2 regions of the Aliivibrio sp. 1S128 genome follow, and region 2 is predicted to be linked to the other one. Evidence: predicted binding sites of a transcription regulator. Region 2 holds the regulator's gene; the other holds the start of a gene.
The links. Region 2 encodes MetJ, which represses methionine synthesis genes. Its sites were predicted from a motif close to TTAGACNTNTANANGTCTAA; they were not measured.
Positions count from the first base shown of each region.

Region 1 (12,481 bases), 260 kb from region 2:
CTTGATGATTTAGAAGGTGCATGGCACCCAAAGAAAAAGAAAGCATAAATACTTTCCTAAATCATAAATGAAAAAAGCCCGTCGTATCTCTTACGACGGGCTTTTTTATTTCCAACAGCATGATGATTACATTAATCGAATTTCACTTGGTGTCACCGCTCTATACATGAAATAAGCAACCGTTTCTAAGTCACTATAAAAGACTAAATTTTCACTTAATGTATACGTTTCTAACGATGTATCCATATAGAATGCTCGACTATATGCATCCCCTGCTTGCTCTAAATTGCCGTTTAATTCAGCCAACTTACCTTGAAGTATAAAAGAAAAAGCAGATTCTCTTCTTTGAAAAGCCAAATTGAGGTACTTCTGAGCTTCTTCTTTTTCGTCTTGTTTAATCGCATTCATAGCTAACGCTTCATAAATACGGGTTGGTTGTATTGCCTCCGTATTATTCGTATAACCAGCAACAAGATCTTGGCTTAAACTTTCAATTTTCAACGTATTATCATTTAATTCCAGCTCAGGATTAAGCGCAGAAAATGCATTATAAGCAATGTATAACTCCGCTAATATGTAGCCATTATCCGGTTCTTGTACTGATATTTTTTCTAGTAGTCTAATACCTTGTTCAAACAACTCAGGATCGGGTTGATTAATGTAATGGTTCGCTTGAATTAACATTTCAAGCAATCCCTCTTCTTTAGGCAAACCAAGCATTAGGATATCAATTTGTTCTTTAGATACTGAGATACCTAATGCTCTCATTAAATCCAAAGATGATTGACGTAATACATCATCTAGGTTTGTATTTTTCATTCTATATTGGCGACTAAACAGCACTTTATTTGACGTATTACTGCGATATTCAATATCCAAATAGGTTTTATTTTGTTGTTCTTCGACTCTAACATTCACTACTTTTCCCGGTAATATCCCCGTAGTAAATACCGTTTTATCTAATTGAACACGATAATTGCCAACACTGGCTATATCTGCCATTAATTTTTGGCTGATCCCATCAGCTAAAAACGCAGTATCATCTTTTTGATTTCGACTTTCATGGTAGCTAAATTGAATTAGATCGATATCAATAGCCTTTGTAATACGTGTCGCCGATTCTTGATACGTTGTCGATATAATGACAGTAATAATAATGCACACAAGAAAGGCATCAAAAGCGAGTAATTTCCAACGATGGAAAGAATTAAAACTAGAACCTTGCTTACTTTTCTCTTTTTCGACGTCTTTAGATATCGTCGTCATAGCTCGAGTAAGTGGGCCTGAAGGAAAAGAAAGATCAGGGTACTTTTCCTCTTCTTCTCTTTCTAGCGCTTTATTTTGAAAATCTGATTGAGAAGTAGGAGCTCCCGTTGAAAACGTAGTACAATCGCTAGCTTTCCAAAACTCTGTATCTTCAAAATTAATCAGTTTTGTTTCCGCGACTAACTTATAACCACGCTTTGGTACGGTCACAAGATACCTTGCGTTATCTAATCGACCGTCTCTTAAGATCTTACGTAACTCAAAAATAGACTGGGTGACGACTTGATCTGTTACAAATGCCCCATCCCAAACCTGATTAATGAGCTCATCTCGACAAAAAACTTCACCTGAATGCTGAGCCAGAAAACGTAATAGATTAACTAAACGTGGCTCAACAGAGACTTCCCTATCTTGGCGATATAATTTATTTTCTTCAATGACAAGAGTCCAGTCATTAATTTGAAAACATAATCCAACCATAAGATACTCATTAGTGTTAAATCGTTATTAATATAAATAGCCTACACATCTCAAAAGATAAAGATTCACGATTAATTAAAATACTATTTATGAAAGAGAGGGGGATTATAAATAAACTATTTATTCGAGGATATGTTATTACCATATCAAAAATGGAATCTTAGGATCCATCAAGATTCGCCCTATAAACACCATTCAGAAAATAAGTTAATAGGCTGATATATAAGGCTTTAATAAAAAACACAGATAAATCAAATAACATAAGAACATCATTTTTCTCATTAATATCCTTATCTTTAATATTAATGAAACTTACTAATTATTAACGCAACATAAATAGAATGTAAACAGATCAACTTTTATCAACTTATAACCTTGAATAATGTATGGATAATAAAGATAAATAAACCTAAAAACACAACTAATATATCCATCATTAAGAATTTCACTATTAAACATAGCTTGTGACGTTATTCAAGAAAAGCATGAACGCCAAATCTATACTTACTAACTAAAAGTCACAAGCATAAAAAAGGCGCTCACTTTAGCTGTGAACGCCTTATTTCAATGTCTTTTAGGGTGAGAGATATAATGGAAAGCTATTTTATTTTCTATTGGCTCATTTTATGAGTAATTCCTAAGCCTGCAATCATAGCAATAAAGAAAACAATGACATCCATATTACCTAAAGCAAGACTAGACACAACAGGTCCTGGGCATACACCAGCAATACCCCAGCCTAATCCAAAAATAGCAGCACCCGTAACTAATCGCTTATCTATTGTAGTATTGGTTGATAAGCAAAATTCTTCTGCGTTCACAGGTTTTGATTTAGGCTTTATCAAGAGGAAATAAGCAGGCATAAAGACAAGTAACGCTCCTCCCATCACAAACATTAAGCTTGGATCCCACTGCCCTACGATGTCTAAAAAACCAATGACTTTTTGGGGATCTGCCATACCAGATATCACCATACCAAGACCAAACAACACACCAGAAATAAGAGCAACTAAACGAAACAATACATTATTCATACCTTACTCCTATTAAAGTAAATGAAGACGAACAAAAACGGTAATCGCAGCAGCAGCCATAAATATACATGTGGCAACTATTGAGCGAACTGAAAGACGCCCAATACCACAAATACCATGACCACTTGTGCAACCATTACCTAAGCGTGTGCCTATCCCGACGAGTAATCCTGCGATAATAAGCATTCCTGTCGTCGTTGAATATTCACTAGGAACCTCTGCGCCTAAAAAGTGCACACCTGCGATACCACCACTTATCATGCCAAGCACGAATAGCCATCGCCACGCGTAATCACGTTTTTTCGGTGTCATTAATCCCGTAAGTACACCACTAATACCCGCAATTTTACCATTGAATAAAAGTAGTAAAGTAGCAGATACACCTAACAGCATTCCGCCAAATAGAGAGTCCCATGGAATAGTCATCATTATTACTCATTAGTTTGTTTTTTGAACATATTGATAAGAATACGTACGAACGGTATATTAGTCAATACTTATTTAGCAAAATCAAATTTAACAAGATGAATATTAGATAAGGCTAATTTAAAGTGCTGTAGTCAAAACTAATGAACAAAAAAAGAACTCTTTTTCACTGTGGGTAAGGTAAATAACAAATGATTAAGATTGTAATGGTCGGTTGGTGATGTTGCAGGAAGTGTTTCCGTAGGGGCGAGAGGTCGCTATGAATCGAGTATTTAATGCTGAGATTATTTCCTATAATAACGAGTCAATTAGGGCTTGCTTACCAATTTTGATTATTAGTAAGAAGCCCTTTTAAACATTAATTAATTTTTAATTATTTAGCTGGTGCAAAATCTTCTGCAGCTTGACGATGAGCGGTATAAATTGCTTCGCCATTACTCTCTGCATCAAAAATAACGGTTACATCTGGAGAGAATAAAAGTACGTCGCCTACTTCAGCAACATATTTATTGCCATCTACATCACGTACTACAATCTTACCTTTAGTAATTACTTTGTATTCTACTGAATCATAGAAATATTCAAATTCAACACCTGGAGACATTGTAAAATGCCCCATAGTTAATGAGTTTGTATTGTTAGTTACAGCCACTTCTGCCATATCACTTTTCAGACCTGATACATTTAGTAATTGGCTAAGATCATTTAATTTAAAGCTGCCAGATTTAATAAGAGTAATGCCTGATTTTTCTGTTAATGTTGTCATTTCTATAATTCTCATCGAGGAATACGTTACCTTTTCAATCAACAGGTTGTTGATATATATAGATAATACCTTATTGGTATGCCATTGATTCTAACTATATTCTGAAGGCTAACAAGATAGCTGAAACGTAAAACATTTTTACATAAATATTGGCAATACGATTTAATGGCTAGGAATTAATACAAAAAGTCGAGCAAATAGCCCAGATTGGCTTTTCAATTACCTATTAAATAATAAAGTGAATAAATATCGAAAGGGTATATAGGATCCCTTTCTACTATCGACACACTATTCATAATAAGGTAGCTTAGGTGTATAGACGTATAGAACGCTACAAATAAGAAATAACTTAAGGATAAGTTGTGCCAATAAAAATACCAGACCAACTCCCAGCAGCCGAAGTATTACGTGAAGAAAACATTTTCATCATGCAAGAATCTCGCGCCACCACGCAAGCCATTCGTCCTCTTAAAGTGATCATTTTAAATTTGATGCCAAAGAAGATTGAAACCGAAACACAATTTTTACGCTTACTATCAAATAGCCCATTACAAGTGGATGTTGAGCTATTACGTATAGATAATCGCACCAGTAAAAATACGCCAACTGAGCATTTAGATACCTTTTATCGCCAATTTGAAGGTATTAAAAACCGAAATTTTGATGGACTGATCATTACGGGGGCTCCACTGGGATTAGTGCAGTTTGAAGATGTCATTTATTGGGATCACCTACAAACCATCATGACGTGGGCAAAAGACCATGTTACTTCTAGCTTATATGTCTGTTGGGCTGCTCAAGCAGGGCTAAAACTGCTTTATGATTTACCCAAACGCACCCGTAAAGAGAAATTATCAGGGGTATATAAGCATGATAATCTTGACCAACACCACCCTATTTTACGTGGTTTTGATGATGAATTTTTAGCACCTCATTCTCGTTACGCTGATTTTTCTGCAGATTACCTGAATGAACACACTGATCTGGATATTCTAGCAACATCTGAACAAGCTGGTGTATACCTTGCTTCAACCAAAGATAAGCGAAATGTGTTTGTCACAGGCCACCCAGAGTATGATTCATTCACTCTGCATCATGAGTACGTTCGTGATTTAGGTGAAGGCATGGAACCAACAATACCACTCAATTACTACCCTGGTGACAACCCTGAGATCCCACCCAAAGCAACATGGCGTAGCCATGGTCATTTGTTGTTTTCTAATTGGTTAAATTACTGTGTTTACCAACAAACACCATACGACTTGGACCATTTTTCAGAGCAAAACTTTACCCGAGATTAATATTTATTAGGTGTTAATCATCTGATTAACACCTATTCCCAGCATATAATAACCAGAAAATTCTGATAGATAGCGCCCATTTTTTTGTTTTTTTATAAAAAATGACCTTTCATTTAATTCAGATCAACATATCCTCTATTTATAAAACCAACAACAAACCAAATGAGAACTTGCTCAATAAAACCCTATGAAATATAAGGTATTAATGCCTGTAGTTGATTTTAATTATAAATTGCATTTATGCAGGTGGCTCTATGTTGTATTTTGAATTTCTCTTTTTGTTACTCGTGCTTTATATCGGTTCCCGATTTGGTGGAATAGGTCTAGGGGTAGTCTCTGGGATTGGCTTAGTTATTGAAGTATTTATCTTCAAAATGCCGCCAACCTCACCACCAGTCACCGTAATGTTAATCATTTTAGCTGTAGTCACTTGTGCTTCGATATTAGAAGCGGCTGGCGGCCTAAAATATATGTTACAAGTGGCAGAGCGGATCTTAAGAAAGAATCCTAAACGCGTCACTATCATTGCGCCTTTTGTTACTTATGCAATGACATTCTTACTAGGTACAGGCCATGCCGTGTATTCTATTATGCCAATCATTGGTGATGTTGCTTTAAAAAATGGCATTCGTCCTGAGCGCCCAATGGCGGCGGCATCTGTTGCTTCTCAAATTGCGATTACTGCCTCACCTCTTTCAGCCGCGGTGGTTTATTATCTAGCACAATTAGTCGATATAGATGCTTCAATTACCTTAATGTCTATCTTGATGGTAACCGTGCCTTCTACGTTATTTGGTACGCTAATGCTCGCTCTTTACAGCTTACGTCGTGGTAAAGAATTAGATGATGATGAAGAATACCAAGCTCGTTTAAAAGATCCTGTTTGGCGTGAAAAAATCTTAAATACAACATCAACCTCTCTAGATGAACAACTGCCAACTAAAGCGCGCAATGCGGTACTGATCTTTTTGGGTGCGATTGTATCTATCGTTATCATCGCTATGTGGCCTGAAGTTAGAACGATTACAGAGGGCGGTGCACCAATCAAAATGTCCGTCGTAATTCAGATGATGATGCTGGCGTTTGGTGGTGTGATTCTATTAGCAACAAAAACAGATCCTCGCGATGTACCTAATGGTGTGGTATTCAAATCAGGAATGGTTGCGGCGATTGCAATCTTTGGTATCGCTTGGATGTCTGATACTTACTTCCAATATGCTATGCCTCAATTTAGAGCTGGCATCGTAGATATGGTTACGCTTCACCCATGGACATTTGCTTTAGCATTATTCATTGTATCTGTCGTGGTTAACTCTCAAGCAGCAACGGCTCGTATGATGCTACCTGTTGGTCTTGCTCTAGGTTTAGAGCCTGCATTAGTGATAGGTTTAATGCCTGCTGTTTATGGGTACTTCTTTATTCCAAACTACCCATCAGACATTGCAACGGTTAACTTTGATAGCTCAGGTACAACAAAGATTGGTAAATACTACTTTAACCATTCATTTATGTCCGTTGGCTTAATTGGTGTCATTTCTGCGTGTATGCTTGGTTACGTCTTAGGTCAAATTGTCATTGGCTAACGTGGGAATTAAACACAATTAATAAATGATAGATAACAAAAAGCCCGTGTGCACTGTTAATAAAAACAAGCATCACGGGCTTTTTATATTTAATTATCTTACAGTGATAAACTAAAGAACAGACCCGCTAAACACGCACTCATTAAGTTTGCTAACGTACCACCTAGTACCGCTTTAAAACCCATATTTGCCACTTCTGCACGACGCTCTGGTGCCATAATACCAATTGAACCGAGTTGAACCGCAATAGAACTCACGTTCGCAAAACCACACAATGCAAAAGTAATAATAACTTGGCTGTATGCTGACAATTGATCTTTATGCTGAACAAAATCAATAAACGCAACAAACTCGTTCAATACCACTTTTTGACCAATATAAGAACCAGCCATTACCATTTCAGATTTTGGAATACCGATAATCCAAGCAACTGGTGCAAATAAGTAACCAAAAACAGTTTGTAATGTCACGCCAGCAAAACCAAACCATTCAGCAACCATTTCTAGACCACTGTTTAGCATAGCTATCACACTCACAAACGCGATCAACATTGTACCTACCGCTACTGCGATTTTCATACCGTTCATTGCGCCGCTTGCTAACGCATCAATCACGTTACTTTGTTCACTTTTATCAATGGCTAATTCATGTTGATCAACCGGAGTTTCTTGTTCAGGAACTAAGATCTTAGCCATCAATAAACTGCCAGGTGCTGCCATAAAACTTGCTGCAATTAAGTATTTTAATTCAACACCTAGACCAGCATAACCACCAAGAACACTACCAGCTACCGATGCCATACCACCGACCATTACAGCAAAGAGTTCTGAACGTGTCATTTGAGGTAAGAATGGACGAATTAGTAGAGGAGATTCACCTTGAGATAAAAAGATATTACCCGTCGCAACTAATGACTCAACTTTACTAGTACCTAGGAATTTTTGGATTGCACCGCCCAATACAGCAATGACTTTTTGCATGATACCTAAATAATATAAAGCGGAGATTAACGCACTGAAGAAGATGATGATTGGTAGGACACGAATTGCGAAGATAAAACCAGTTGAAGCTAAATCACCGAATAGAAAGGCAATGCCTTCATCCGCAAAACCCAATAAACTCGATACCCCGCTACTTAGCGATGCCAACGCCATTTGTCCCCAAGGAAAATAAAGAACAAGAGCCGCGAAAGAAAGTTGTAAAAAAAGGGCTCTAAGGACGGTTTTCCAATTGATAGCTGAACGCTTCTCTGAAAATACCCACGCGCAAAAAATAAGCGCGCACATGCCTATAAGGCTAAATAAAATGGTCATAATAATGCCTATTTAATAAATTGAGGTAAATATGAAGAAACGAAAGGACTCGCCATAGTAGATGACGATAGAGGTATAAAATAGTTACTCCAAGAAGACGGAATAACATTAGATAAAAAGATGTTCATTTGGGTTCCTTTACAAGCTGTTTAACAGTAGCTGGTCCGAGTCCTTGGGGTCATTCACTGTTCCATGTGACGGCTTGTATTGGGGGAAGGAGTATACATCTCGCAGATTTAAAATCATCTTTTATGTGATGAAAATTACTATTTTTACTTATTAGAAAAACATTCACAGCAAATAATTACAAATACGAAAAGTAAACCTTGATGAATAGGATAAAATTAAACATTTTCAACGAAATTCACACAATAAACATTCACTGAGCATGCTAAAGTTAATAATGAAATCTCTACATTAGGTCCTTAACATGGCAAATACAGAACATGTCGAGACATTAGACTCTCTAGATAAAGTCAGTGTCATTACTTACCGTTTAGGTATTACATTATTTTCTTTTTCACTCTTTTTATGCAGCCTTACTATCGCTAACGATATGTCACTGATCTTAATTGATGGATCATTAAAAGAATTTGCCTTTATTACTCTTGCGATCTCTTCCGCTATGAGCGCAGCTAACTTACATGTTTATGATAAAAAAATAAGAATCGTCATTACTTGGTCAGCTTGGATTGGCCTAGTTCTATTAAGTTTACTCATTGGTAGCCATTTAGTTTGGATTGCTATTGGCTTTCTTTTTGTTACGTTTTCAGGAATAGCATTAAAAGAATCATTTTGTTTCAAGGTGTTAGGTTTGAAATTTATTCCATTTCTGTTATGTGCTGCTACCTTCATGCTTGCTATGGAAAAATGGGTTATCTCATTAATTTGTTTGACCATCGCTGGCGTTATTTTTCTTTTTTTAGCTATTCAGAAATGGAAAATGCCACTTCATTTTGATATTGGTAATAAATCCAATTATCAACATTAACGCCACAGATAAAAATGAACTATTTAGTTTACTTTTAGTCTTATTCAATACATCATCAATACGATATGGGACAATCCTATAATCCTAGTCGAATCGTTTATTTATTTTTACTTAAGGCATGAATAACAAGACAATGATATTCCCTCTTTTTTATATTTTCCTTGTTATTGTATGCATCCTTCCTATTCTGCCCGGAATAGTTGGCGTACTTAGCGCCTCTTTCAGCTATATGCCTCCTATTGGTTTACATAATCTGTCTCTAGAGGGCTACGTTTCTGTTTTTGAATGGAGCGGAGTTTGGCACTCTCTATTTTTAACCCTAAGTAGCGCTTTTATCAGTACTCTTATTACCGCTTTACTTACTTTTATTATTTTACAAAGTACGTGGAAACTTCCTGTTTGGAAAAAAATAGAATTTTTACTCTCCCCGTTACTTGCTATGCCTCATGTCGCTTTCGCTATTGGTTTTGCTTTTTTATTTTCTCCTACAGGGATGCTTGCCAGACTGCTTAATCCTATTGGTAACGTTAATTTTCCAATTATTATTAATGATTCAATCAATATCGGTTTGATTTTAATGCTCATTATTAAAGAAGTGCCTTTTCTTCTTTTAATGAGCATTCCTATTATGCAACAACTCAATATAGATAAAACAACAAAGGTAGCCGCTAGTCTAGGCTATCAGCGCCATCAAATATGGTGGAAATGTGTGTTCCCACAATGGCTAAAAAAGGCACGTTTTCCTTTATTGGCTATCATTGCTTATAGCGTATCAGTGGTTGATGTCAGCTTAATTATTGGCTCAACCAACCCACCAACCTTTGCTGTTTTAGTATGGCAATGGTTTACCGATCCTGACATTCAATTACAACCAAGAGCGGGGGCAGGGGCAATAATTCTTCTGTTTCTATGTTTATTACTTATTGGACTGCACCGCTTATTAGAATGGGCAATAACAACACACTGTCGCCACTGGCAAATATCTGGTCGAATGGGGTTTCGCTTACCTGGCTTATCTTTTTTCGTCACGATTGCTGGCATAATTATTTTATCATTACCCATCATGGTGCTATGGAGTTTTGCCCAACGGTGGCGTTTCCCCGATCTATTGCCAAGCGTTTTTACTCTTCGTTTTTGGGATAATGAGTGGACAAGCTTACTGCCCGTCATAATGGACAGCGTTATTATCGCCACAGTGTCAGCGACTATCGCGCTTGCCTTTTCATTACTTGGGCATGAATTTAAAATCAAACATCGCTGGCATATCCCCCCGCTATTAATTGCCGTTCCAATGTTAGTGCCTCAACTCTCTTTATTATTTGGTTTGCAAGTAAGTGCTCTTTACTTTTCAAGTGAGTCATATTGGTTTTGGGTTCTTTGGGCGCACGTATTTTTTTCATTCCCTTATATTTTTCTTGCTTTAGATGGGCCATGGCGCAGTTTTGATCAACGTCTGATTCAAACAGGATTAAGCCTTGGTAAATCTCCATGGCACTGTTGGATAAAAATAAAACTTCCTTTGTTGCTTCCCGCTATTTTATACGCATGGGCAATAGGCATCAGCGTGAGTTTGGCTCAATACCTACCAACACAAATGCTTGGTGCAGGCAGAGTTATCACATTAACGACAGAAGCGGTTGCCCTCTCTAGTGGTTTCGACCGTCGAATTACAGCCCTGTATGGATTATGGCAAGCGCTGTTACCGTTCATCTTCTTTAGCTTGGCTATCTTCATCGGACGATTCTACTCTCATCGTTCTCATTTAAATCTAAAACAAGGAATGTGACAGGTAATGAGCCTATCAATAAAAAATCTCAGCATTCTCACTAATCATGGCGTTCCTTTATTAACGGATTACTCTTTCTCTATCGATAAAGGAGAAGTGCTTAGTGTTATGGGCCCAAGCGGTTGTGGTAAATCTACATTATTAAACGTCATTGCTGGACATTTAAGTTGTGATTTTAGTTATTCAGGTGAGATTACGGTTAATGGAAAGCGAGTTAATAAAACCCCTTCTCACGAACGAAAAGTAGGGATATTATTTCAAGAAGATCTTCTGTTTCCTCATTTATGTATTTGGGAAAACCTTGCATTTGCTTTACCCAATAAAGTCAAAGGCATACAAAGAAAAAAAGAAGCAATGCAAGCACTTAAAAACGTTCAATTAGAACAATTATCTGATGCATTCCCAAACCAACTCTCAGGTGGGCAACGAGCAAGAATAAGCTTAGTTAGAATGCTATTAGCAAAACCCGATGTTGCCTTGCTAGATGAGCCTTTCAGTAAATTAGATAAAGCATTACGTATCCAATTTCGAGACTGGGTATTTGAGCAATTGGCGGAAGCGGACATCCCTACATTATTAGTAACTCATGACAGTGACGATATTCCAAAAGAGAGCCAACAATTCTTTTGGCCAATGGAGATAAATCATGCTTGATAAATTCAGTATTCAAGTTATTCGAAAACCGTTATCCATCTCAGCTTCCGGATTGCATAAGCTGGGCGTTACCGCAAACCAAACAACATTATTTGGTTTTATTTTAGGCTGCTTAGCTTTTCCTGCATTATTACTTCAAGAATATAATATTGCGCTGATCTTTATTTTATTAAACCGAATTTGTGATGGTTTAGATGGCGCTTTAGCTCGGATTACTGGAATTACTGATTCAGGGGGATTTCTAGATATCAGCTTAGATTTTCTTTTTTACTCCCTAATTCCATTTGGATTTGTTTTAGCAAACCCAGAGCAAAATGCGATTGCTGGCGCTCTAATTATTTTCTCTTTTATTGGAACAGGCAGTAGTTTCTTAGCTTTTGCTATCATGGCGGGGAAAAGAAACATTGATAACCCCGTGTATAAAAACAAATCTCTTTATTACATGAGTGGCTTAACTGAAGGTACTGAGACCATTGGCTGCTTTATTTTATTCTGTTTATTTCCAGAGCATTTTACTTTAATTGCTTACATTTATTCAGCACTATGTTGGATTACAACGTTTAATCGAATTTGGTCAGGATTTCATACATTAAAAGAAAATGAAAAACAGGATGAATACCAACTCTAATAAAAAAGAAAAAGCCCCAGTAATTCACTTACTGGGGCTTTTATTCTTTTATTAAACTGAGTTATAGCTATAAATTAGCGATTAATACTCTTCAACAGCAAACAGAGTTTCCATATTCAAACCTTGTTGGGTCATGATCTCTCTTAAACGTCGTAACCCCTCAACTTGAATTTGTCTCACACGCTCACGAGTCAACCCTATTTCTTTACCTACCTGTTCTAACGTTGCCGTTTCATATCCTAATAAACCAAAA
Region 1 covers NZ_MAJV01000003.1:1,822-14,302, forward strand. Annotated here, with positions in the region: gene A6E03_RS01830 (sodium:alanine symporter family protein) at 1-48, shown strand, start outside; gene cadC (lysine decarboxylation/transport transcriptional activator CadC) at 127-1,746, opposite strand; gene A6E03_RS01840 (YeeE/YedE family protein) at 2,358-2,780, opposite strand; gene A6E03_RS01845 (YeeE/YedE family protein) at 2,793-3,212, opposite strand; gene A6E03_RS01850 (hypothetical protein) at 3,580-4,026, opposite strand; gene metA (homoserine O-succinyltransferase) at 4,335-5,273, shown strand; gene A6E03_RS01860 (anaerobic C4-dicarboxylate transporter) at 5,528-6,856, shown strand; gene A6E03_RS01865 (NupC/NupG family nucleoside CNT transporter) at 6,955-8,169, opposite strand; gene A6E03_RS01870 (DUF2301 domain-containing membrane protein) at 8,600-9,160, shown strand; gene A6E03_RS01875 (ABC transporter permease) at 9,294-10,946, shown strand; gene A6E03_RS01880 (ATP-binding cassette domain-containing protein) at 10,953-11,600, shown strand; gene A6E03_RS01885 (CDP-alcohol phosphatidyltransferase family protein) at 11,593-12,228, shown strand; gene rpoS (RNA polymerase sigma factor RpoS) at 12,310-12,481, opposite strand, start outside.
Region 1: a site for MetJ is predicted at 4,280-4,299, ahead of metA (homoserine O-succinyltransferase). Genes of this name have one in related genera too.

Region 2 (12,481 bases):
GTGGTAATAAAAAAGGCAACTGTTTCTCTGTATAAAATGTAAGTATTGTTGTGTGAAACTCATTTCAAGATAACTCTATTAACAAAATAATTATTTAAACTCTACATTCTGTTTATATCGTATGTATACCAACAAAAAAGGCAGCCATTTATAGGCTGCCTTAATCTCGTTTTTTAGTATGAAAACATGGTTTAAAACATCATTCCTTTGCTTGAAGCAACGACTTCCTCACCACAGATAAGCATTAATTGATCTCTCATCCAAATATGACCTTTGTCTTTTTGGTATGAATCATGCCAGCTTAAGTAGCCACGAATGCTTTTTGATTCGATTGGCAGCGGTAATATCATCAATTGTTCGCGATTCTGCATTGAGCTCACTAACCATTTAGGCGCTACTGTTATTAAATCTGATTGAGATACAACATACAGAACATTACTGATGCTTGCGCCTTTATAGGCCTGTTCATACAGAGAATCCATATAAAGATGATCAGCAAATCCTTTTGTATTTTCAACACGAGCAGGAACCGCGTGTTTTTCGTTTGCTAATTGTTCTTTCGTAATCCCGCCTTGAATACGCGGGTGATTAACTGAAGCAACAACAACTAATTCATCCGTAAATAGTTCAGTGCTCATGTAGCCAGGTTCATCAAAACGCACGTAATCAATCACAAAGTCTACTTCTTGATATCGTAATTTTTGAGCGATATCTAGATCATATTCACCTGATAGCTTTAAACTAATATGAGGTGCTTTTTGTTGAATATCTCTCAAAATACGTGGGGCAAAGCGCATGTCTGATGGGCTGCAAATTGATAGCTTAAATTGTCTTGCTGAGCTTTCAGGAACAAACGTAGAACTAGGCAGTTCATTTTTAACTAATTGTAATGCTTGGCGCATTGGTGCAAACAATTGACGAGCTCGTTGAGTTGGTTGAATTCCACGGCCATGACGAATAAATAATTCATCATTAAACATTATCTTTAATCGAGATACCGCATTACTAACCGCAGGTTGTGACATACCTAAATTTTGCGCTGCTCGAGTAATATTTTGCTCTTGCATTACAGCATCAAACACCGTCAATAAATTTAAATCGACACTACGTAATACTTGTTCTGAACTTGTTATTGATGTTGATTCTTGGGTAGGTTCTGTACTCATGGATGACTCTCTCAATCGGCAGTTTAATTCAAATTAAATAACAGAGAATGACTACAGGTCTTATTGTTATGTCGAGATATTGACCCTGTATATATTAGCCACTACTCAATTATCATCACTGAATATATTTTTAAAATCCATAGCACTAAAAGAATTTTAATTTTAATTTATGCTTAATTAACATGAGTAATTAAATATTATCTATAAATCAGTCAATTAAGAAAAAACATAAAATAATCTAAACTTACCCCAATTCCGTTTTTTCCTACAAAATCAACAAAAAAGCCATGCAAACCTGCATGGCCAATCAATATTAGTGAACATTAACTAGGTTAAAAAAGAGCAGCTATTCGATTTAAATCAGATTGAATTGCACCAGCAGTTACTTCCCTTCCTGCCCCCGGGCCACGAATAACTAATGGATTATCTTTATACCATTTACTTTCAATCGCAAAGATATTATCGCAAGGTAATAAGTTAGCTAATGCATGATGATCAGAAAGAGCTTCGATACTTACTGTTGCACTGCCATCTTTATTTAAACGAGCAACATAGCGCAATACTTTCTGCTCTCTTTGGGCTTTTTCTAAACGCTCAAATAAGGCGTTATTGATCAGCTCACCTTTCGCTAAAAAATCATCCAAACTGACATCTTTCAATTCAACAGGAACGAGAGATTCTACTTTTACTTGAGTTGGTTCGATTTTCAATCCAGCTTCACGCGCTAAGATCACCAATTTTCTCATGACATCAGAACCATCTAAATCATTTCTAGGATCTGGTTCAGTTAGGCCTTGTTGCCAAGCGAGATCAACTAGCTCAGTAAACGGAACATCACCATTATATTGTTGGAACAACCAAGATAATGTCCCTGAAAAAATACCAGATAAAGCTATTATCTCATCACCACTTTCACGTAAATCCCTTACTGTGTGGTTAATAGGGAGTCCCGCTCCGACGGTCGCATTATATAACCAATGACGACCTGTTTTTGTAAACGCATCAATCACGGCTTGGTATTCATCGCTTGGTGCAGAGCCAGCCACTTTATTTGCAGAGATCAAATGTATCCCTTGCTCCGCAATTTTACTGTATTGCTGTGATAACTCTGGACTTGCCGTTACATCTAAAACAACAACATCATCGTACCCTTGAATTGCACCAATTTTTTCGATCCAATCAAAATTGTCATAAGGAACCGCTTCATCATCAAACTTTTCAACAATTGAGCCGCTATCTAAGCCATCGAAATCAAACCAATTACGATGGCGATCGATAACACCAATTAACGAAAATTGCATTCCGTGACGTTTTTCAAGATGGCGCTTTTGTTGAGTAAAAAGCGATAACCACTGAGATCCTATATTTCCATGACCACATAAGACTAAGCCTACTCTTTTTTGCGCTTGAAATAGGTGTGTATGCATCGCTTTAATAATTGACGTTGTATCCACTTTACGCAAAATCGCAACCAAGCTTAATCCTGATTCTGATTCACATACAAACTCTAATGGGCGATTCTTTAATTGATGATAAAAACCATGACTATGAATGGCATTACTTGTCACGCCAGCCCCAACGGCTGCAACCATTGAGTAGCCTTCCTTTAATTTAATTTCAGCATGTACCGCCGAGTTTTGTAGCACATCTAATGATTCATTAACGACTTCAGAGGTATACGCCAATAAAAGCGTATATTGATCATCTTGTACTTCCAATGCTAGAGGCTGTAACTGAGAACGAGTAAGTAAAGAAAGGACTTCTTGTTTTGCTCGTTCAAAATCTTGCCCACGACCAAAACCTAATTGGATTAAATACACATCTTCTAATGAAGTGACGATTTTTGCACCACGACCAGAAGCTAATACTCGCTCAATACGAGTAGAACCAGATTCAGGTTGATAACTACAACGCAAACTCAAATCCAATGCACTTTGCGCAACGGGTTGTAACGTTCTGCTGTGTAATACAGGAGCCGCTAATCGAGCCAACTCACTCGCTTCATCTAAACGCAGTAGAGGCAGTAAACAAGCATCTTCCACTTTACGAGGATCGGCACTAAATACTCCAGCGACATCACTCCAAATAGTAACGCGAGAGACTTCAGCCAATGCCCCTATCATGGTCGCTGAATAGTCAGAGCCATTACGACCAAGCAGAACGGTTTCTCCTTTTTGGTCGCGAGCCATAAATCCAGTAATCACGATTCGTCCATGGGGGTGCAACGCTATTTGATCTTTAAATAATGGCCATGATAATGCGCGATCAACCTCAGGTTGACAGCCTCGCTCTGCTCTTAAAAAAGAACGTGAATCTAAAGGTATCGCTTGCAAATCAATTTGATTTAAATAGGCAGAAAGTAATCGAGATGACCATACTTCTCCATGACCAAGAATATCCGCTTGTTGGACCTCAGTTAGTGGCGCGTGCAATTGGCCAATAGCAATCAGCTCTTTATGCAGTAGCTCAAGTAGTGGTTCCGCATTTTCAGCGCTAAGTAATTCTGAAATCAGCTCTTGTTGGTACTTACGTAAAGATTCCAAGATTTCATGTGCTAATCGGCCATCTTTTAATAAACCATCGAACCATTCTAAAATTCGGTTTGTCGTATTGCCCGCAGCAGACACGACAACCAGATCATGCTCACTTGAGTATTCTTTTAAAATAGTCGCGACACGACGATAGCATTCTGGATCGGCAAGGCTACTGCCACCAAACTTATGTAACTGACGTGGTACTAATCCTGTCATTACTTCACCTCTGCAGCAATAACGAAGGCTTGTTTCAGATCCGCGATAAGATCACGACTGTCTTCTAACCCAACAGAGATACGTAATAGTGTTGGAACTAAACCCGCTTCAGCTTGTGCTTCATCCGACATAGCTCGATGAGTCATGGTGCCAGGGTGAGCAATTAAACTTTCTACACCACCAAGAGATTCTGCTAGAGAAAAATATTTCAACGCTCTGACAAATACCTTCAATTGCTCTAATGAACCATTTAATTCAAAACTTAACATCGCACCAAAACCAGTTTGTTGGCGTTTTGCTATTTCATGACCAGGGTGCTCAGGCAAACTTGGATGATAAATTGTACCGACTAATTCTTGCTCTTGAAGACATTTCAATACTTCGATTGCATTCTCTTCATGCACTCGCATACGAGCACTAAGCGTACGAATACCACGCAATGTTAAATAACTATCAAATGCAGTTCCTGTGGCGCCAATACAGTTGCCCCACCATGCAAAATCGTCCGCATGCTCTTGGGTTTTAGCAATTAACACGCCACCAACGACATCAGAATGTCCGTTAATGTACTTAGTTGTAGAATGAAGAACAAAATCAGCACCAAGAGTTAAAGGCTGCTGTAATACAGGAGAAAGAAAGGTGTTATCTACGGCAACTAATGCACCGACTTTTGCGGCTTTTTGACAAATATTCGCAATATCTACCACACGAACTAATGGGTTCGATGGTGTTTCTAATAAGATAAGTTTAGGCTTTTTAGCTAATGCCGCATCCAGAGCATCTTCATTTGATTGGTCAACAAACAAAGTATTGAAGTCACCTTTATTGGCACGACTATTAAACAGTCTGTACGTTCCACCATAACAATCATGAGGCGCAACAATAAGATCATCAGGACCAAGTAACGCAGACACCATAAGATTAAGAGCCGCCGTGCCGCAGTTTGTAACAATCGCCCCCGCACCACACTCTAAATCAGACAAGGTAGTTTCAAGTTGGGTTCGGGTCGGGTTTCCTGAGCGAGCATAATCATACTTAGGAACATCACCAAATTCAGGAAAGCTGTAATTGGTAGATAAGTAGATAGGTGGCACAACCGCATTATGTTGTGAATCAGTTTCAATGCCAGTACGAACGGCAATAGTTGCAGGTTTTCTCTCGCTCATCATTTCCCTTCCAAACTGCTAAGCAGTAGTCTGATACCAATCAATTTAATGAGATATAAAGCAGTAATTTTCTACTCTTCTATCTCAGATGACTGATATAATCTAATCCATAAGTTATATTCTTCTACTCTACCATCACAAAATGAGACGTCAATACTTCTAGACGTCTATATATCTTTGCTTATAGCCGTAAATATCGCTAGAATTAAGCCATCGTATTTTAAACAACAATAATTCAGAACGAAGGTGAGCAATGGCTGATTGGAATGGTGACTATTTAAGTCCTTATGCCGAGCATGGTAAAAAAAGTGAACAGGTAAAAAAAATTACCGTGTCAATTCCAACGAAGGTACTTCAAATACTTACTGATGAGCGAACTCGTCGTCAAGTAAGTAACCTACGTCACGCAACAAACAGTGAATTGTTGTGTGAAGCATTTCTTCATGCTTATACAGGGCAACCTTTACCAACAGATGAAGATCTACGTAAAGACCGTCCCGATGATATTCCAACAGAAGCGAAAGCCTTAATGACCGCTATGGGCATTGAATTCGAAGCATTTGATGAAGAATAAGTAACTCTTTATCTCCTCCTGCTGTCTCCTCCTTCTTTTAAACAAATTAGGAGGATTACATTTCTATTTGCTTATTAAATAATCACAGTGCCCTACTTATAATTATAAAGGACTTACTGTGAAAAATAAGATAGCAAAAGCAGCAATAGCACTCGCTATTACTTCTATATTGAGCGCATGTAGCTCAACCTCAGAAACAACACAAATAACCTCTACCTATCAATGCAATCCACAAATGATGGAAGAAAGTAATCATTTACGCATCTACCAAATCATGGTGGAAAGCTTTGTTGATGGTGATAACAGCATTGGTCATGGCACAGGTTACGGCCCGAGTCATCATAATGGTGATCTACAAGGGATCATTGATTCATTAGATTACATTCAATCATTAGGTATGAACGCCATTTGGATGACGCCTATTTTTGAATCCGCACCAATTGAAGGCCAAGACCATTGGGCTGATAAGCTGGATGCAACCGGCTATTTCGCAACTGATTTCTTCAAAATTGATCCTCGTTTTGGCACATTGGAAAAGGCTAAAGAATTAGTAGAAGAAGCTCATAAACGCGGGATCTATGTCTTATTTGATGGCGTATTTGGACATCATAAAGAAGGGTTAATTAAGCCATCACCATCAGGCTTGCTTCCTAGTGGTAGCAATAATCCTGTTGATTACCCTGCCAGTGAAGATTTTTATTCTGAAGTCGCAGCTTATTGGATTTCTGAATTAAAAATCGATGGCTGGCGATTAGATCAAGCTTACCAAGTCCCTACAGAATCGTGGGTAAACATCAGAAAATCCGTTGATAACGCATCAAAAAACACAACGTATACGAATAATAAAGGTGAACAAGTTAACCCTCTCGGTTACATGGTGGCAGAGATCTGGAATAACGAAAACTACATTACAGAAACAGGTTATGGAGAAGAAGGGAACCCAGCATTATGCTCTGCATTCGATTTTCCTTTGCGTTTCCGAGTGACTGAAACCTTTGCAGTCAATGAAAGTAGCGTGGGAAATAAAGGGGGCGAATGGCTTAATGAGGGAATGCAAATGCATGAACTCTACCCTTCACACGCCACTCCAAATCTAATGCTAGGAAACCATGATGTCGTTCGCTTTGGTGATTTATTACAACGTGGTGATATTGCCGAGCCAAGTGAGAGTAATTATTGGTTACGTCATAAAGCTGCTCTTTCCTTTCAAGCTGCTTATACCGGCCCTATCACTCTTTATTACGGAGATGAAATTGGCGATCAAATTGATGGTTTCTCTAACAAAGAAAATAAAGACACTTGTGCCATTAAAGGGTTATGTGATGATCATATCGCTCGCTCATCCGCCAAAATAGATGACCTTACTGCAACACTAACACCTGACCAACTTAACTTAAAAAACTACGTCTCAGAGTTAATGACTTTACGTATTGAAAACCCAGCATTATCGGAAGGCGTTAGAACCAATATTATTGCAAATAAAGCGGTATATATAGACCATAAACAAACAGAGAATAATGCAATTATATTTATGGTTAGCACTCAAGAACAAAGCCAAACGCTTTCCCTTGAAGCTGAACAGATAGCGTCAAAAGGTAATTTAGTCGATTTATTAACAGGCCAAATATTTAGCCCTAACGAAGGTGTATATACAATTCCTCTATCTAACTTTGAAAGCCGCTTTTTAAAGATAGAAGAACCAAACTCAGTAGGACCTAAAAAAGCAGAAAAAGAAATAGCGTTGTATGGCAATGGTTTTATGGCTCAGTGTGATAACCCGACGGTAGCTGATACTAACGCCCCAATAAAAGAGACTTTATATCTCGTGGGTGATTTCTCTGATTCTCGTTGGGGCCATAAAGCACAACGTGCTTACCAATATAAGGGCAACAATATTTATCAAATAGTTATCAATGAGAAACGTGGGCCTTATAAAATGCAATACGCAACTAAAGACTGGTCCTCGCAATACACTGCCGATGGTTTATCTCCTAAGTTAGGACAAAACAATGCATTAATTAACGGCGGTTATGGACAAGATACGGCAATATACCTCCCAGAAGGGGGGGATTATGTTTGGAGTTTAGAGTTTACTCCCCAAGGAAAACCGAAATCAATGATGGTTTCTAAATGTAAATAAGCGAATAAAAACTGAACTAACTCTAGCTAATGAGGTCTATCATTAGCTAGATCACATTTCTGATTATTTCCCATTTTCTTTCTTTTCTCTATTTCCGCATTATTTCCGATTTCAAAATATCTTCCTACGTGACTCTTCTCTCATAAATAAATCCAATCCCTCCTACCAAGTGTGATTATTATCAACAGAAGACCTGTTGTTTAATCCCCTCATCCCTAAGCCTACGCCCTCTCTTTCATAAACGAAGGAGGAGTTAAACATCGTGATTTATTTTTAATCTATATCTCGTTCAATAACGACGACGATGTTTACTTTACTTCCCTACACTGCCTTAGTTGAGTAAACATTTTCAAATCAAAATATCCTTTAAAAAGGAAATAGGATTTTAAGATGAAAATGAATAAATACACTTTGCTTGCTGCCGCTGTTTCTACCGCATTACTTTCAGGTGCAGCATTCGCTGAAACAGAAGTTGCATTAGATGTTATCTCTGGTGATGAAGCCGCACCTAAAGTTGAAAAAGTTAATGGTACTGATGTAATTGCAGATGGTTGGGAAGTACACGGTTACGCGTCGATGAACTTCCGTATGGTTGATGGCGAAACAGTAGATACTGAATTTGGTAAACCAGATTACAAAACAGCAGGTACTCACGGAAAAAGTACTAACCAAGTTGAATTCGTAATCAAAAAACACACCGAGCATGCAAATGGTGTTTGGTCTGACTTTGTTGTTCGTTCTGAATACGGCAATGGTAACTCTTACGCTTATTCATCTCCAGGTAGCCAAAAAGACAACACAACAGCACAATTTGAAATCAAAGAAACTTTTGTTGAGATTGGCGGGCTATCATACTTAGGCGAGGACACTTCTATCTGGGGTGGTCAACGTTATCTAAACCGTTCTGCAAGTGCTCTATCTGGTGAGTTCTGGAAACAATCATCAGGTGTTGGTGCTGGTATCCAAACTAAGATCGCTGGTAACACAGCAGGTTTTGCTATTGTTGCAGCTGATACAGATGGTGATATTAATAACGGTCCAGGAGCAGACGGGCGACAAACACTAACATCTCATGACTTATACTATTACGGTGTTGATGTTGGGTTTGGTAGCTTAGATTTTGATTTCAAATACATTACTCAAGCTAACGTAACTGACGATGATGGTATCGGTGCTTCTATCACATTAAACTCTAGCTACTACGGCTTAGATGGTTGGTCACAAACCGCTATCGCTTACGGTAAAGGCGCAGCTCAAAACCGTGGTGTAAACTTTGGTAGCTGGTCAGGTGGTGATGACAATGCTGAATCAATTTTCTTCACTTCTGGTGGTGTAGTTAACATCTCTGAAAACTGGCAAATGGGTTCTGAAGTAACATACTTTGCTGCATTGGATGAGTTATTTGGTGCTAAAGATCTGAAACGCTACATTGTTGCAGCGCGTCCATCATACAAAGTAAATGATAATCTACGCTTAGAAGCGACTGGGTCTTATGCTCACGAAGAAGGTGCTGAAGGTTACTGGGGACGCACTGGTGATGATCTGAAGAGTGATATTATTAACGTTGAATTAGCTGCCGCATTTACTGTTAACGCTGATTACTTTGGTCGTCCACAAATCAAACCATATGTGAGCTACATTACTGCTGACGATGAAGCAAGTGCTAAACAAATTGGCATTAAAGATGGTAAGTCTGAAACAATTATCGGTGTTCACACTGAAATCTGGTTCTAATTACTTTAAAATTAAAGGCAGCCACATCGGCTGCCTTTTTGCGTTTATTTATCGAAATCATGGAGAGCCTTGATGAACACCAAAAAATTATTACTTAGCTTACTTGTCGGGCTTTCTTTAACCGCATGTTCTTCAACTAAAGCCATTCAAGAACCAATCGTTCCTATAGCCTCTTCAGAAGTGTGTTGCAGTGACTTTACTCAATTCCCGTGGATACAACTTAACAGTACTGAAGAGATCGATTTTCAATTAGATACTGATTCTCCTATTGGTCATTTCTCTGATGGAAATAGTTATTTTAATGCTTTTAAATTATCAGAACGTTCAGGAAAAGTGCAATTACGTCTTTCTAGTTTAATGATCAACGATTCGGTAGTTGCTCCGAAACTAATTGCTCTTGATGACCAATTCAATATTGTTAGTACGACAAGTTTAGATCAATTTGATATTAAAACGTCTGATGCTTTTACTCGTACTCAATTTCAATTAAATTTTGACCTTGATGCTTCGAAAACACCTTATTTTATTATTTATTCATCAGAGGCTTATTTAGGCCAATCAATAAAAATAAAGCACCCAGCAAGGATAAGAGCTGAAGAGCTAGGTGAAGCAATGCCAATGGTGACCGATCCTACTTATACCTATAAGCGCTTTGGAAAACTAAAACTATCAGTAAAAACACTGTCTCTACAGGCCTATAAGGTACCAGAAAAACAAGTAAAACCTATTACTCCATTAGCTCAACCAGAGACCCAAACGTTTTACAAAAACGCTATTATTGAAGCTGTAAATACAAACGATATAACGAAAGCTCTTGCCTTATTGGAAGAAGCAAAAGCATTAGGAATTAAAGACGCTGAAACTGTTTTTGTTAACGCATTAAAAAATAAAAAATAAACGGTAAAATATAAACAATAAAAAGCCTTTAAGGACCTACCTTAAGGGCTTTTCCTGCTGATAAAAATAAACAGAACGATATTTTTTAAAGTTAAATAAGTTCTAGTTAAGCCGATCACAATATGTACTTATTAAATAATATTATTCTTATTTTAATTTATAAACCCTACTATTAAATATATGGAAATAATTAAACGTGAATAATATTAATAACACATTAAGAAAATCTTATTTGGCAAAATCTATTTTAACAATAATGACATCTTCAATACTTTTCGGCTGTAATGCTCCTTCTGATGATACAGATGTCCCTATTGAAAAAAATGACGCTATTAAGGTGTATTTTAAATCAACATCTGATAATTACGATAATGCTAGCCTTTATGTTTGGAATGATGACGCTTGTGGTGCTTATGCCGGCGATACTTCTGAAGCTAGTGATTGGAATAAAGGACTAATTCCCGATGGTGAAGATGCTGAACTTGGCGTGTACTGGTCATTAAAGGCAGATAAAGAAAACGCATCTCAATGTATTAATTTTATTCCACGTGTTGGCGAAAATAATGATAAGCCATTAGCAGGCTTTAACGGTAAGGTCGATTTATCTCAAACTAATGCTGATGGTGAAGTATTCACGCAAGAAGGCGTTGCAGCGGTTTACCCTGAACTGATCCCAACAGGTGATATTCCAGCCAATCACGCTCGTGTATATATGAATACACCAGATGGTGATACGAACGCGTTCCGTCTTCATGTATGGAATGAAGGTAGCTGTACCAATCTCGATGATGACAGTTCAGCATGGCCCGGCATTGAATCTTCAGGTATCAGCGATACCTATGGCGTGTACTGGGATATTCCTGTAAACGGCACAGACAACTGCTTAAATATAATTCCAAATAATAAAAGTGATGGTGATTACCAAACTGCCAATCTAAAAATTGAATTTGATAAAACAACCGCTATTGGTAACGCTGCATTTATCTTCAAAGGAACCGATAAAGTCTATTATGAACCTTTCGCAAATAAACCAGAGAATGGGGTTGAGCTTTCAGGTGCAAGCGCTATTTTTGCCAGTGATAATGTTCTTTTAATTAATAGCAAAAACGCGACTAAAATAGAGTTATATTATGCAAAAAATGCTGGAATGACTTTTGATAGTAAAAGCAAAAAAATACTTGGGTCTGATGACGTTATTAGCAGCGGTACATTAAGCAGCTCCGAAGAGTGGAAAGGTTCAGAAGAAAAGCCACATCTAGCGTCTGATTTTATCGCTTTTGATATCGACTTTACTCAATCAGATATCACTTTAAAAGAAGCACTGAAAGGCCAATTGATACTAGTAGCATCAGACGCTACTGGTGTTATTAAAGCAACCGAAGTTCAAGCAGCAAGTGCGTTAGATTCACTGTACGCTAGTCAAGCCGTGAATGAAAAATTTGGTGCTATTATTAATTCAGATGGCAGTACAACTTTCCGTTTATGGGCACCAACCTCTCAATCTGTTGTTTTAGTCTCTTATGACAACAACAAGCAAGAGAGCAAAAAGATCCCAATGATCTTTAATCAAGCAACGGGTAGTTGGGTTGCTGAAAACACAGCACTTGCACATGGTGATTTCTATAAATACGAAGTAACCGTTTATCACCCAGCAACAGATAAGATTGAAACGTACCAAGTAACTGACCCTTACTCATTAAGTCTTTCTACCAACTCCGTATTCAGCCAAGTTATTGATTTAAACAATGCTGAAGTAGTGCCTACAGGTTGGAATAGCCTAACACCTCCCCACTCTCAAAATAACCCTACTGAATTTATTTTATATGAAGCTCACATCCGTGATTTCTCAGCACTAGACCAATCAACACCAACAGATAGCAGAGGTAAATATTCAGCCTTTAGCCAAGCAGATTCAGCACCAGTAAAACATTTAAAGTCACTCTCTGATTCTGGCGTCTCACACCTGCACTTATTACCAACGTTTGATATTGCGACCATCAATGAAGACACAACTCAAGTTGCAAATATTGATGAACCCTTCACTAAGTTATGTG
Region 2 covers NZ_MAJV01000003.1:259,903-272,383, forward strand. Annotated here, with positions in the region: gene leuO (transcriptional regulator LeuO) at 192-1,166, opposite strand; gene A6E03_RS03040 (bifunctional aspartate kinase/homoserine dehydrogenase II) at 1,499-3,916, opposite strand; gene A6E03_RS03045 (O-succinylhomoserine (thiol)-lyase) at 3,916-5,082, opposite strand; gene metJ (met regulon transcriptional regulator MetJ) at 5,336-5,656, shown strand; gene A6E03_RS03055 (alpha-amylase family glycosyl hydrolase) at 5,775-7,796, shown strand; gene A6E03_RS03060 (carbohydrate porin) at 8,193-9,530, shown strand; gene A6E03_RS03065 (MalM family protein) at 9,603-10,427, shown strand; gene pulA (pullulanase-type alpha-1,6-glucosidase) at 10,633-12,481, shown strand, end outside.